DNA from 3 places in the Sphingomonas sp. OTU376 genome. Region 2 is predicted to be linked to each of the others. Evidence: predicted binding sites of a transcription regulator. Region 2 holds the regulator's gene; each other region holds the start of a gene.
What was found. The regulator LexA, encoded in region 2, represses DNA repair genes until DNA is damaged. The targets are predictions, from matches to a motif close to GTTCCNCNCTTGTTCT.

Region 1 (4,655 bases), on a different contig from region 2:
CGCACGCCCAGCCCCCGCCGCTCGAGCACGAGGACAAGGTCTCCCACAAGATCCGCGATTACCTGTGCGATTGCCTCGGGCGTGCCAATAGGCTCGAGCAGCCGCCGGGATACTTCCGGCGCCTCGAACGGGATGACCGGCACGATGGGCTCGGCAGCGCGCCCCAGCGCCTGATCGAGCCGGGCAAGCGCCGCCAGGCCGAGACGCCGTGCCAATGGTCCGCGCGGCATCGGCAGCAAATCCTGGATGCGCTCGAGCCCGAAACGTGCCGCCGATGCCAACGCCTCGCCCTCGAGCCGAAGTGCGGCCACCGGCAAATGCGCCAGCGCTGAGACCTCCTGCCCGGACGGCAGGATCGTCACTGGTTCTCCCCCAAAGCGAGCGAACGCATGGGCGGCTCCGGCGGTACCCGCGATTGCGATCCGTGCCGTGAAGCCGAGGCGCGCAAGGAATCGCAGCACCCGTCGGCAAAAGCGTGCCTCGCCCCCGAACAGATGGGTGGCCCCTGTCAGGTCGAGCCAGATCCCATCGGGACCGGAGGGAGAGGCAATTGGCGTCCACCTGCCAACGGCATGGAGCGCCAGACGCTCAAGCCAGACCTGATCGCCCTCCGGGTCGGCTTCGCGCACATCGAGATCCGCTACCAGCGCGCGGGCGTGTGCCGCAGCCATGCCGGGCGCCAGATCCCGCGCCAAGGCAATCGGACAGGCCGCCGTCACCACTTCACGCTGCCCAACACGCTCGATCAGGACGGTCGGGCGTTCCCAAAGCTCCAGGGTCGGCCTCGGCATTGCAGGCTGCGGGGGCGCCCCCTCATCTGGCGGCATGGCACGAAACGGATGCTGCGCCGGCTCAGAACGCCGGCCAAGCTCCCGCATGGGCGGGCGCTGATGCGCCGGCAGCCTGGCAATCCGCTCCGCTTCCCCTTGCCGGCTATGCGCAGCGTCCTGCGCCCAGCGGGAGCCGGGTCGCCAGCCACCGCCGCGCGGGACCGAGCATGCCCCGGGGTCATCGTCGACCGCCGGCGGCAGGACGGATGCTGTGGACCAGAACCGCTCAGGCGGCGCGACTGGCCGCTCCAGCCGCCGCAGCCGCTCGATTGCGAACTGGGGCAGGTAGAGCGAGGCGACCCTTGGCATCGCAAGCCTCGACCAGAAGAGAAAAGGGATTGCCGCCGCGCTGGCGAACAAGATCGACCGACCAGCAACTCCGCCCGACCCCAGGATGCGCCAACGGCACCGACGGCGCGCAGCCGATCCGCCAGCGCGTACATGCTGCGGACGGGATCTCGAGCGGATCGCGCGCCTTTCGCGCCCAGCGCCGCAGCAGCAGCATCGGCGTGCGCCCATCCGCGGCAGCGAGCTGAAGCCGGCGGGTTGCGGTCTGGTCGGCCGCCTTCACCTCGGCAACTACCGCGGCAAAGCTCCCGTCGCGCAGGCAATCCTCGGCAAGGGCGAGTGCCATGACCTCGTCCCTGCCCTGGCAATAGATCAGCTTCGTCGGCGGGAGCCCCGCCTGCTCAAGGCCCGGCGCGTAGAGATCGAAGCTCGTCAGAGCCCAGACACTGGTCGCAGTGGCTTCACGGGCAAAACGCGCGGCCACACCGGCAGCGAACAGGGTCGCCGCTGCATCGTCGCCCAAGGTGGGAGATGCAGCCGCGATCTCGTGCAGGCCGCCACCGTCCAACCCGCCATGGGCAAGCCGCGAGTCGATCGCCTCGATCCCGAATGGTAACAATGGGGCACCGCTCGTCACCGGCACGGCGATACGCGCCTTCAGCTCGGCGAGCAGGCGTGCGCGATCATTCTCGGGAAAGGGAGCGGCGGTTTGCATAAGGGAATAACGACTCGTTCGTTCCCATTATGTTCCGCGCATATCGTCCCTTCGTCAAGCCATGGGTTTTACCCACGCCCGTCATCAGGCGCGTTGCTACCCGGGCGGCCAACAAAGGGTGGAAAGCGGACGGGCGGCTTCTGCGAGGATCGGCCTTGCGAGACTTGGGAGATTAGTCGACCGGACAGAGACGGAGGTGAGCAATCCCATCCTGGGTCCAGGCGTGCACCTTAGATCACCCCCCCTCGACATCCGGAATAAATACGGCTGTCGTAAACCCTGAAGCGCTGTGTCGCCGCTCAACCTTGCCTCCGAGTTGCTTCGCGAGGAGTCGAACAAGCTTGGACCCGAGACCGGGCTTGCTCTCGGCGTCACAACCGATGCCATCATCCGAAACGATGATCTCCAAGCCGCTGTCCCTCTGGGTGATCTCAACCCTCACGATCCCACCGCTCTCGCCGGGATACGCATATTTGAAACTGTTGGTCACCAGTTCGTTCACGATCAGGCCGAGTTGGACTGCAACGGGTCCAGCCACGTCAATGGGGTCGCACTTCACCCGCACCGCAATGGGGCGCACGTCGCGCAAAAGATCTCCCAGCCCGTGGCACAATCCGCCGACATAGTCCGCAAGATTCACCCGTCGGTAGTTTCTGCTCTCGCGCAGCCGCTCCTGCGCTTGGGCCACGACGAGCACCCGCGCGTTGGCTGCGTCGAGCGCCGCGCGGACCTCGGGATTATTGGATGCGCGGCTTTGCAGATTCATGGCGGCAGAAATGATTGAGAGATCGTTTTTTGTGCGGTGCGCGAGTTCCTCCAAAAGCAATGCCTTAGCGGCCTCGCTTTCGTTGAGTTTCGTGATCGTCTTGCGCAACAACTCCGTGACGGCCGACATCGTAAATCCGATCAGGACGAATATCGCCAAGGCCAGCCACGCCTGCATCCCGACGTTGAGTGTGAATCTCGGTTCTATGAAGAGATAGGCAGCGATCGCCGCGCTGAGGATAGTCGCAAAGAATCCAGACCCCCGGTCAAACAGCAGTGCGCAGAGAAATACCGCGGGAATGAATAGCAGCAGGGGAAAATGCTGTAGCGGCCCCTCGAGCGCGTAACGAAGGCCCGTCGCTGAAAGGATGATAAGAGCGCTGGTCCCATATCGCACTGCGGTGCCATGCCCTCGGTTCGGGAGAAGCCGGACCACTAGGTTTTCGATTGATGGAGCTCTCGGGGCGTCCGACATATTCTGCAGGCCACCTTTCCAGCCGCGCCGGGATGTGAACCATTCGAGCGGCGCGCGCGCTAACTCAGATCAACCTGGAGGTATCGCCTCTAAACTTGTGTTCACTGGTTCGTGCCTCCGATGAAGCGTCGCGCAACGTGCGGCATCGCCATAACGACGACGGTCCGGAATTGGGGCTTTTGGCCTCCTGTCCGCTTCTGGACGGGCGGCTGCCCGGCTGAGCGACCGACAGCGGTGGACTGCCGCCCGACCGATATCAGCGCTTCCCTAGCCGTTCCAAGGGCACATCTTGCGCTGCATGCGACCAGCCCCGGAGCCTCTATTTCCAATGAGCCCCAAATTTCGCCTCCATCCGACGAAGTTCCTCATCAAGCACGGCCACCTCAGCGTCGTTCTGGTCCGCAACTGCGAAGCGGATGCGGGTACTGAGCTCGGCCATGGCATACTTGGCGTATGCCAGCGCATTTGCCTCGCGCTCGATCACCTCTGTCGCTTGGCTTGCGAGGGATTTCAGGAGTTCAAGGCCTTTCGCGTCCACTGTCCGGGGCTTCTGGTCCAGCAGGCATAATGTACCCAGCGCAAAGCCATCGCTGGTTACGAGAGGTGCGGCAAAATAGGCACGCACGTTCATCTCAAGCACGGCGGGAGCGAACTTGAAGCGTGGCTCGTGCCAAGCATCGGGGACACACAAAGGCGCGTAATTGCGAACTCCAATCGCGGCGTCGCAGAAGCTGTCCGGCCTGGCGAACTCCCTAGGATCGAAGCCGTAGGCGACGGCTAGCCACAATGTGGAGCGGTCGACGATAGACACTGCGGAAAAGGGAAAACCGGTCCCTGCGGCTACCCGCTCAACGATTTGGGAGAGCTCGGCGTCGCCGCTCATGCCAAACACGCCGCTCGTCAGCACGCGCGCCTGCCGCCGCAGCTCTGCGAGTTCCCGCTGGTTACATTCGCGAGCCTGTTCGATCAATTCGAACTTCCTTAATCGATCCAGCGCCTCTATACTCGCGCTAACGCCAACTCAGGCGCGAACCACTGTCACCTGACAAATATTATTAAGCCATTCAATGATAATGAGGCAATTCTACCAAATTTAAACGAGGCGCGCGCATGTAATATTGCTCACCAGCTCAGAGAATATTTGCGCTACTAAGACATATCGGCGAAATGAAAGTCGGCCTTCGGGCTCTTCACGATCGAAGCAAATGATACTGCCATGCCGCTCCGTCGAGCCAATCGTCCTAACGCACGTTAAACTGCAGAGCTTGGCCGCAACCTCGCGCGATCCTGTGGGTTGGGCAGTGACCAGAACGTTGGGTAGCCGGACACGTACGATCCCGATCGCGCGCGGGTGCCTGCCCTATGAACGGTGGCCCCGGTCGCAGGCGCGCGTTGGCTTCGGCGCGCGCAGGCACCCGCAAGGGCCTTCGACGAGGACCTATGAAACCCGAATTCCTGACCATCCCCACCCATGCGATCACGCGTCGCGATCCCAAGCGCTGGTCGGTCCGCAGCGAAAGCGATGCGCTATCCGAGGTGTTGCTGTGCGGACCCGCCTATCTCGCTCCGGTGCCATGCTGCT
Region 2 (4,655 bases):
CCCGCTCACCACCTTTGTGATCATGCCCCTGGAAGCGCTGGCGCTGCTGCTCGATGTGGCGGGGCTGGGCTGGCCGGCCTGGTGGCTTACCGATCAGGCGCTGCAGCTGCTGCTCTGGATAGCACGGACCACGGCTGCCGCGCCGGGCGCGGTCGCGGCGTTCCCCACCATGCCGGGCGGCGCCTTTGCGCTGATGGTCGCGGGCGGGCTGTGGCTGGCCCTTTGGCGGACGGGCGTGCGCTGGGCGGGGGCGGTGCCGCTTGTCATGGGGTTGGGCTGGATGCTCGCCACGCCGGCGCCGGATCTGATCGTGACCGGCGACGGACGGCACCTCGCGATCCGCATGGCGGATGGCAGCATGGCGCTGCTGCGCGATCGGGCGGGTGACTATACCCGCGACATGCTCGCGGAAACCGGCGGCAGCGATGTCGAACCGGTTGCCTTGTCCGACCAGCCGGGGGCTGCTTGCAGCCTCGATTTGTGCCTGATCGAGCATCGTGCCGGGGCGCGGGTGTGGCGGGTTGCGGCGACGCGGAGCGGCTATGCCTTGCCCTGGGCCGAATTCACTACGCTATGTCGCAAGGTCGATGTGGTGATCAGCGACCGGCGCCTGCCGGCGGGCTGCGCGCCGCGCTGGCTCAAGCTCGATCGGCCGCAGCTGGCCAGGACCGGCGGGCTGGCTATCGCCTTTGCCAGCGGTCGGGTGGCGATGGTGCGTGGCGGAGGGCGGCATCCCTGGCGCGACCCGCCGAAAGTGCAGCCGGTCTATGTGCCGGAGCAGGGACTTGCACCTGTCCGGACACGAAATCGCTGGCGCTGACAGGGGCTTCGGGCTCTCCTCGCAGCATGATCCGGAACCCGAAGAAAAGCGACACGATCGAAGTGCGGCTGCCCCATGCGGTGAAGCGCGCCTTCATGGAGCAATGCCGGGCCGAAGGGCGGACGGCGAGCGATGTGGTGCGCGGCTATGTCGATGCGCATCTCGCCGGCGACGCGCCTGCGCCAAGCCGGTTGCGCCGCTGGTGTCGCCCTTTGGCCGCCGTAGGGATGATCGGGGCGATCGGGCTGGCCATGCCTGTCGCGGTGACTGCCGCACCGGATTTCCGGCCGAGCTATGCCGCGTTCGATCGCAATCATGACGGAGTGCTCACCCCCGACGAATTCGGTCCGAAGCGCGCCGAGCCGCGAATCCGGTGCGGGGAGCATCGGGTGATGGCGCTGCCGCTGCGCCGGGCCTCGATGCCCGATATTCGCGGGTTGCGGCCCTTTGCCATTTCCGCGTCCGACTTCACCCTGGCCAAGGCCGATGCCAATCGGGACGGCAGGGTCAGCTTCGCCGAATTCGCGGCGCACCGGCTCAGGATGTTCCGCGCCGGCTTCGACCTGCTCGATGCCGATCATGACGGCACGCTTTCGCCCGCCGAATATGCCGCCGCCTGGAACCTGTTCCACTTCCTGGGCCGGCAGCCCGATGTGGCGCCGTTCCAGGAGCTCGACCGCAGTGGCGACGGCAAGGTCGCCTGGAACGAGTTCCTGGCCTGAGCCTCAGTACTTTCGCAGCAGGCCGGCCAGCCGGCCCTGCACGCGGACCTGATCGGGACGGTAGCGCTGGGCGTTATAGTCGCGATTGGCCGGATCGAGCCGGATCATCGCGCCTTCCTTGCGGAAATACTTCAAGGTCGCCTCGGCATCGTCGATCAGCGCCACGACGATCTCGCCGTCGCGCGCCGTCTCGGTACGGCGGATCAGCGCATAGTCGCCGTCGAGAATGCCGGCCTCGACCATCGAATCGCCGGCCACCTCAAGCGCATAATGCTCGCCCGCGCCCAGCAAGGCCGCGGGAACCGGGAGCATCGACGAGCCTTCCAGCGCCTCGATCGGCGTACCCGCGGCGATGCGGCCGTGGAGCGGGATCTCGATCACATCGTTCGCGGGAACTGGTATCTGGGCCGCAGGGGAGGGATTCGAAACGGCCACCGCGGGGGCGGCGGACCTGGCCGCAGCGGCCGGCTTCGCATCGCCGCGCTCGGGCATGCGGAGCACTTCGAGCGCGCGGGCGCGGTTCGGCAGGCGGCGAATGAACTCGCGCTCCTCCAGCGCCGAGATCAACCGATGCACCCCCGACTTCGACTTGAGATCGAGCGCTTCCTTCATTTCCTCGAACGAAGGCGAGACGCCGGTCTCGGCAAGCCGATCGGCAATGAAGCAGATGAGCTCGTGCTGCTTGCGCGTGAGCATCCGGTTTCTCCTGGCGTGGAACAGACTGCGAACGTTTATGCAATGTTCCGCGCGCTTGTCAAGCGATGTCGAGGATTTCCGCCGAGTCGCCCGTTTTCGCCTCCGGCGCCCCGGCCGGACGCACGATCAGGCACGTCGCCCGCGCCAGCGTGCGCAGCATCGAGCTGTCCTGGATCGTCGCGGCAAAGGCGCGGCCCTCGACCAACTCGGCGCGGAGATAGTCAGCGCGCGCGCCCGTGGCGGGCAGCGGTTCACCGAGCGGCACCGACCGGCTGCGCGGCAAGGGATCGGCGGCCCCCGCCAGATGCGCGACCAGCGGCCGCACGAACAAGGTCGCGGTGGCGAACACCGACACCGGATTGCCAGGCAGGCCGAGCAGCATCGCCTTGCCCAGCCGGCCCGCCATCATCGGCTTGCCCGGGCGCAGCGCGATCTTCCAGAAATCGATCTCCGCCCCCGCCGCGAGCAGCGCCGGGCGGACCAGGTCATGATCGCCGACCGAGGCCCCGCCCGTCGTGACGAGCAGATCGCAGTCGAGCGCGCGGAACGCCGCCTCCAGCACGTCCAGGCGATCGGGCAGGATGCCGAGATCGATCAGCTCGACCGGAAGATCGGCCAGCATCGCGGCGAGCAGCAGCCGGTTGGTCTCGGGGATCTGGTCGGGCCCGAGCGGCGCGCCTGGCGGGACCAGCTCGTCGCCGGTGGAGAGCAGCGCCACCCGGACCTTGCGGCGGATGGGGAGGGTGGCGTGGCCGGCCAGGGCGGCAAGCGCGAGGGCGGCGGAGGTGATCCGGGATCCGGCGCGGAGCAACACATCGCCCTCGCTGAAATCGAGCCCGCGCGCGCGGACATTGCCGCCAAGGCGCGGCGGGCCTTCGCCGGCCAGTGCGAGATGATCGCCCTCCCGCGCGGCTTCCTCCTGGACGAGGATGGTATCGGCGCCGGGCGGCAGCGGGGCGCCGGTGAAGATGCGCACGGCCTGGCCCGGGGCGACCGCGCCGGCAAAGCCGCGCCCGGCAGCGCTCTCGCCGATCACCTGCCAGGGGCCGGGCAGATCGGCGAAGCGGATCGCATAGCCGTCCATCGCCGACAGGGCGGAAGCGGGCTGGGTACGGCGGGCAAGGACATCGCGGGCGGCCCAGCGTCCGGCGGCCAGGGCGATCGGCACCGCCTCCTCGGCGAGCGGGGCGGCGCGCGCGAACAGGCGCTGCTGGGCTTCGGCGACGGGGAGGAGAGCGGCGGGCATGGCGCCTGCCTAGGGCAAGCGGGCGGGGGTGCGCCAGTAGGTGGTGCGGGAGTTACGCGGTCATCATCCCGAGAAGTTGATTTCGTTGTGCTCCTGACATTGTCAGCCAAGTGGGGAGCGCTTCTTAGGTCGTAAAGATCTGGAGAGGCGATATTCTAGCGATGGTGGGTTGTTGAAGTGGTTCAGGTGATAGGAGATATGCCGTGGCCGCATGACAAGAAACCGAAATGGTTCAATTTTGCCAAGGGTTTTACTTGAGGGATGGAATTGGAGCAGGCAGAGTTGATTGGAGTTTCATCGGTATCAATACCGATATTTTTCTCTGGTATGCGTGCATTTGGCTCTCTGGGGGCTTGGCCATGTTCGCACTACTTTCTAGCGCTCTGTTGGCCGTAGCGTCACAGCAGGTTCCGACGCATGAAGACACCGAGCTTGATTGTCGGCGATCTGTAGCGCCGATCAACGTGCAAGCGGTTCCGGCACGTATCACGCGATCTGGCATGCCGGGCAATAGCGGGCCGAGGCTCCAAGGTTTCGTCGATCTGCCCGGGGGACGACCATCGGTGCCTGGCATTGATGTTTCCAAGTATCAGGACGAGACCAACTTCAACGCTGCGCGCGTTTGTGGTGCGCGCTTCGCCTATGTGCGCTTGTCGGCTGGCACGCAGGAAGCAAATGAAAGCCAGCTGTTTCGCCTGCATTGGGCGGCAGCCCGCGATGCTGGGCTGTTGACCGGCCCCTATCACAACATGAGTTTCCTTCCGGCAAGGGCGAAATCTTGGGCATCCGCCACCGCGGATGCGAAGGATGGTCTCATGCGGGCGATTATGAACGACGCGGCTGCAATTGCGCAGATGCAGGCAGATATCTTCCTTGATCATCTTGATCAGGTGCTGCGCCTCCAAACCCTGCCGGATCGGTTGACTGAAACGGATGTGCCGGCATTCCTGCCGATCGCGCTGGATCTCAGCTATGATCCTCTGCCTGGCGCGACTGCGGAAGATCGACGCGCATATGGCGCTGTGATCGGACGCATGGCATGCGAATTCATTGCCAGGGTGCACGCACGGCCCAAAACAAAAACCAGTGCCGTTATCCTGTTCGTATCGGCTGATTTCTGGCGAGACTACGACCTCGCCCAGAACACATGTGGCCTCGCTGATCTGCCAGT
Region 3 (4,655 bases), on a different contig from region 2:
GACCGGCTTGCCGCCGGTGCCGTGGAGGATGATCAGCTGGACCTCGCCGGGCAGCTCGCGCCACGGCGTGTCGAGGCTGAAGCCGAACTCGCGGGCGAGGCTGCCGAGCACCTGCATGTAATAGGGGCTGGGCGGGTTGGACTTGGCCCAGGGCACGACCGCGCCCTTCTTGATCGACAGGTCGTGATTGGGGACGACGAGATCCTCGTCGAACACCAGCTTCTCGCCCAGGCCGTCACAGGTGGGGCAGGCGCCCTGGGGGGCGTTGAACGAGAAGAGGCGGGGCTCGATCTCGGGGATGGTGAAGCCGGAGACCGGGCAGGCGAATTTCTCGGAGAAGACGATGCGGTTGTCCGGGATGCCGGTGCCCTTCATCGCGCCGCCGGTGACGTTGAACTCGGCCCGGGCCTCCGCCACGCGGGCGCCGGTGGCCTCGGCGACGGTCGCGTCGACCAGATCCACGTACGCCAGGCCCTCGGCGAGCTTGAGCGCGGTCTCGAAGGACTCGGCAAGGCGGGTGGCGATGTCGTCCCGCACCACCAGACGGTCGACCACCACTTCGATGTCGTGCTTGTACTTCTTGTCGAGGGCGGGGGCTTCCTCGATCAGATAGGTCTCGCCGTCGATGCGGACGCGCTGGAAGCCGGCGCGCTGCCACTCGGCGAGCTCCTTGCGATACTCGCCCTTGCGGCCGCGCACGACCGGGGCGAGGAGGAGCAGGCGGGTGCCCTCGGGCAAAGCGAGGACGCGGTCGACCATCTGCGACACGGTCTGCGCGCTGATCGGCAGGCCGGTGACCGGGGAATAGGGCACGCCGACGCGCGCCCAGAGCAGGCGCATGTAATCGTAGATCTCGGTGACCGTGGCGACCGTCGAGCGCGGATTGCGCGAGGTCGTCTTCTGCTCGATCGAGATGGCAGGGCTGAGGCCCTCGATATGCTCGACGTTCGGCTTCTGCATCAGCTCGAGGAACTGGCGGGCATAGGCCGAGAGCGACTCGACATAGCGGCGCTGGCCCTCGGCATAGATGGTGTCGAAGGCGAGGCTCGACTTGCCCGAGCCGGACAGGCCGGTGATCACCGTGAGCGTGTCGCGCGGGATATCGACGTCCACGCCCTTGAGATTGTGCTCGCGCGCGCCGCGGACGGAAATGGTGGTAAGTGCCATGCCGAGGGTTCTAGCTTTGTTCTGTTGGGGTTTCTAGTGGGGAGATAGGAACGCCCGGCACAAAGCGCCAGTTGCCGGTGTTGCTTGGGATGGCGGGGTGCATCGCGCGTTCTCCGCTTCCTTTCGCAAAGCTGCACGTACATTTCACCCGCCGTTCAGCGCCCGGGGTGGAAATTTGCGCGGACATGCAGGAGGGATGGGCGATGCGGTTCGAGAGGATGTTCCGGCTGGGTATGCTGGCGGGCGTGGCGTTGGCCATGCCCGGCCTGGCGATGGCCGCGGTGCCGGTTGCGAAGGCGGCGGCACAGGCCGGCCCTCAGTCCGGACCCCAGTCCGCCGAGGACTATCAGTGGATCGACCGCGCCGATGCGCTGTGGGACGCGATCGGCGACTCGCCGCCCGACTTCGCCTTTCCCTTCGAAGGCGCCGAGCCCTGGGCCTGGCAGACGACCGACGGCTATACGATCATCGTCGAGGATGCGGGCGAGGGCGGCATCCGCAGCTATTATTTCGCGCCGGGCGCGCGCGGGCCGTTCCTGGCGGTCGAGCCGGGGATGAGCTTCGCCTATGAGAGCGGGCGGCTGGCGATGGTCTATGACGCCGATGGCGAGGCGACGCCGCGCGGCGAGTTCGGCGATTATGACGATGCCGCGGGCGACCTGTACGACCGCGCGCTGCGGCTGCGCGACGCGATGTCGGGGCGCGACTATCGCCCGGTCGATGCCGATGTCTGGATCGATACCAGCCCGCTGATCTTCAGCTTCATCCAGAGCTGGGACATCGGCCGCAGCCGCTATCCCGGCTGGGCGCGCTACCATGCGCGCAGCGACGCGGCGGCGTGGCGCCGGCGCTTCGACGCCGAGCAGCGCCGCCGGCGCGACCAGGCGCTGCGCTTCCGCCACTGGCGCGACGGCGGCTTCCAGGGCCCGCCGCCGGGCCGCTTCCACCGGCCGGACGGACCGGGCCGGCCGGGTGCGGGAAGACCGAACCAGCCGGGATCGGGCTGGTCGCGTCCGCCGGGCGGCGGGCGGCCGGGCCGGCCGGGCTGGGGCGGGCGCCCCGGCACCACGCCCGACGCACCGGGTGGCGGCACCCGCCCGCCGGTGACGCGCCCCGACAATTTCCGGCCCGACGGCACGCCGGGCTGGCGGCGCGGCCGGCCCAGCCTGCCGGCGCCGAGCGATGTCGCGCCGGATACGCCGCCGGCACCCGATGCCACGCGCCCGCCGCGCCCGCTGCCCGATGGCAGCGGCACGGGCTGGCGGCGGCCTTCGCAGCCGGGCGCGGGCAATCCGACCTGGTCGCGGCCGTCGCGCCCCGAGGGCGGCTGGCAGCGGCCCAATCCGCCGGTGGTGACGCCCATGCCGGCACCGGGCGCGCCCTCTACCGGCGACGCCACGCCGTCCCGGCCGGGCTGGAACCGACCCTCGCGGCCCGAAGGCGGCTGGCAGCGGCCGAACCCGCCGGTGGTGACGCCGGCACCGGCACCGGCGACGCCCTCGACCGGGGATGCCGCGCCGTCCCGGCCGAACTGGAACCGGCCTGCCCGGCCCGAAGGGGGCTGGAGCCGGCCCGATCGCCCCGAAGGTGGCTGGCAGCGGCCTTCGGCACCGAGTGCGACGCCTGCTCCCGCGCCGGCGGCGCCTCCGGCAGCGGACAATGCGCCGAGCCGGCCAAGCTGGTCGCGGCCCTCGCGCCCGGAAGGATGGCAGCGTCCGGCCACGCCGAGCGCGGCGCCGCGCCCGAGCTACAGCCCGCCGCCCCAGGCCGCTCCGGCGCCGCGCCCGAGCTATACCCCGCCGCCTCCGCGCACCGCCTCGCCGCCGCCGCCCCGGTCCGCGCCGCCGCGGCCGGCCAAGCTGCCCGACAAGAACCTGAGCGTCGACTAGAAGGGCAGCAGCGCTTCGTAGAGGCTGAGCGGCGCGATGCCGGGGAGATCGGCGCCGCGCCGCAGCAGGAAGGCGTGGCGGACGATCTCGGCCTGCTGCTCGATGCCGTAGCGCCCGAAGGGGCGGCCGGGCTCGAGGATATAGTCATAGCGGCAGAAGGGATGGCGCTGGAGCGGCAGGAACAGGCCAGACTGGTGCTGCCAGACATGGGCGAGTTCGTGGATGAACAGCCCCTGCAGCCCGAGCGGGGCATGCGCGAAATCCTCGCGGTAGAGCCCCGAGGCCGGGTTGAAATGGATCGTGCCGAGCGGCGCCATGGTGGTGTGCCGCGGCTGGAAGAACGCCCATTTGCGGTTCGCTACCGCCGCCCGGGCGGGATCGAGCGCGTCGCCGAACACGCTGCGGGCGAGCTCGGCTTCGCCTTGGGTGAGGGGGCGGGATCGGGCCATCCGCTCTAGATGGCGGGTGGCCGGCGGCTTGTCACCAGCTTGGCGCAGGCGTGTCGGGCCGGCAGCGGACCAGGGTGCCGCGCGGGAGGGCGCCGCGCTCAAGGCCGATGATCCGCAGGGTATGGGCGGATTTCTGCAGGGTGACGCGGGCGCAACGGCCGCGCGGGCGGACGTGCTCCGCTTCGCCAAAGGCGGCGGCATAGTCGGCTTCGTCGACGGTGAAGCTCCTGGAATAGTCGCGGAGCGTGATCTCGTAGCGGCCGGACTTGCCGCGGAAGTACACCGCCTCCGCGATCGCGAGATCGGCCTGTTTCTGGCGCAGCGGACCGTGGCCGAACTCGGCGCGTTCCTGGAGCCGTTCGAGGACGAGAATCGTGCAGGCCGTCGCCCCCAGGCCGGTCAACAGCGAGAGGAAGAAGGCTGCCACCAGGGTCTTCCAGCTCAGCGGCCTGATACCGAGCAGCACGAGCAAGCTGAGCAGCCAGCACAGCAGTCCGAGCGCGGCGGGGCCGAGGATGCTGGCCTGCGGATCGGAGGCAAGGGTATCGCTGGTGGCGGTGCCCCGGAGCAGGATCGCGCCGAGGCCGAAGAAGCACAGGAGCGAAAAGGCGATCAGGTTCAGCCGGGTGTTACGCTTCCGGCGGCGCACCTCGTCTTGCAATGTCGTCACCTGGCCCCTCCTGGGGGGCAGGCTAGCGTGCGGGTCCGGGCTTGTCATCGATCGCCCCGCGCGCCAGATAGCGCACTCGCAGTCCAACGGAGTACCCATCATGCGCCAGGAAATGACCATCGTTCGCCCGATCGTCTCGTCCTGTCTGCAGGTGCCCCATGTCCTTCGTAACCCTGGATTCGCTTTCCGCCGCAACGCCTGAGGGCAGCCGGCTCTTCGACAATCTGACGCTGGCGCTGGGGCGGGAACGCACCGGGCTGGTCGGGCGCAACGGCAGCGGCAAGTCGACCTTGCTGCGCATCGTCGCGGGCGAGATCGCGCCCGCGGGCGGCAGCGTGGTGCGTGCCGGCAGCGTCGGGGTACTGCGCCAGTCCTGGCCGGGCGACTGGCGGATCGACGAAGTGCTGGGCGTGCGCGGCGGGCTGGCACGGCTGGGCCGGGTGCTGGCGGGCGAGGGCAGCGAGGCGGACCTTGCCGAGG

Region 1: AAHM44_RS19080 (ImuA family protein) is a predicted target of LexA. The motif match lies at 1,854-1,869, and genes of this name have one in related genera.
Region 3: uvrA (excinuclease ABC subunit UvrA) is a predicted target of LexA. The motif match lies at 1,175-1,190, and genes of this name have one in related genera.

What each region holds. Positions count from the first base shown of each region.
Region 1 is NZ_JASATQ010000055.1:24,689-29,343, forward strand. Features, by position in the region: gene AAHM44_RS19075 (DUF6504 family protein) at 1-791, opposite strand, end outside; gene AAHM44_RS19080 (ImuA family protein) at 1,057-1,833, opposite strand; gene AAHM44_RS19085 (sensor histidine kinase) at 2,069-2,995, opposite strand; gene AAHM44_RS19090 (GAF domain-containing protein) at 3,393-4,043, opposite strand; gene AAHM44_RS19095 (dimethylarginine dimethylaminohydrolase family protein) at 4,514-4,655, shown strand, end outside.
Region 2 is NZ_JASATQ010000022.1:18,632-23,286, forward strand. Features, by position in the region: gene AAHM44_RS11335 (ComEC/Rec2 family competence protein) at 1-820, shown strand, start outside; gene AAHM44_RS11340 (EF-hand domain-containing protein) at 847-1,542, shown strand; gene lexA (transcriptional repressor LexA) at 1,546-2,238, opposite strand; gene AAHM44_RS11350 (molybdopterin molybdotransferase MoeA) at 2,297-3,484, opposite strand; gene AAHM44_RS11355 (glycoside hydrolase family 25 protein) at 3,844-4,655, shown strand, end outside.
Region 3 is NZ_JASATQ010000012.1:37,402-42,056, reverse strand. Features, by position in the region: gene uvrA (excinuclease ABC subunit UvrA) at 1-1,167, opposite strand, end outside; gene AAHM44_RS07565 (hypothetical protein) at 1,371-3,056, shown strand; gene AAHM44_RS07560 (vgr related protein) at 3,053-3,505, opposite strand; gene AAHM44_RS07555 (hypothetical protein) at 3,537-4,175, opposite strand; gene AAHM44_RS07550 (ABC-F family ATP-binding cassette domain-containing protein) at 4,334-4,655, shown strand, end outside.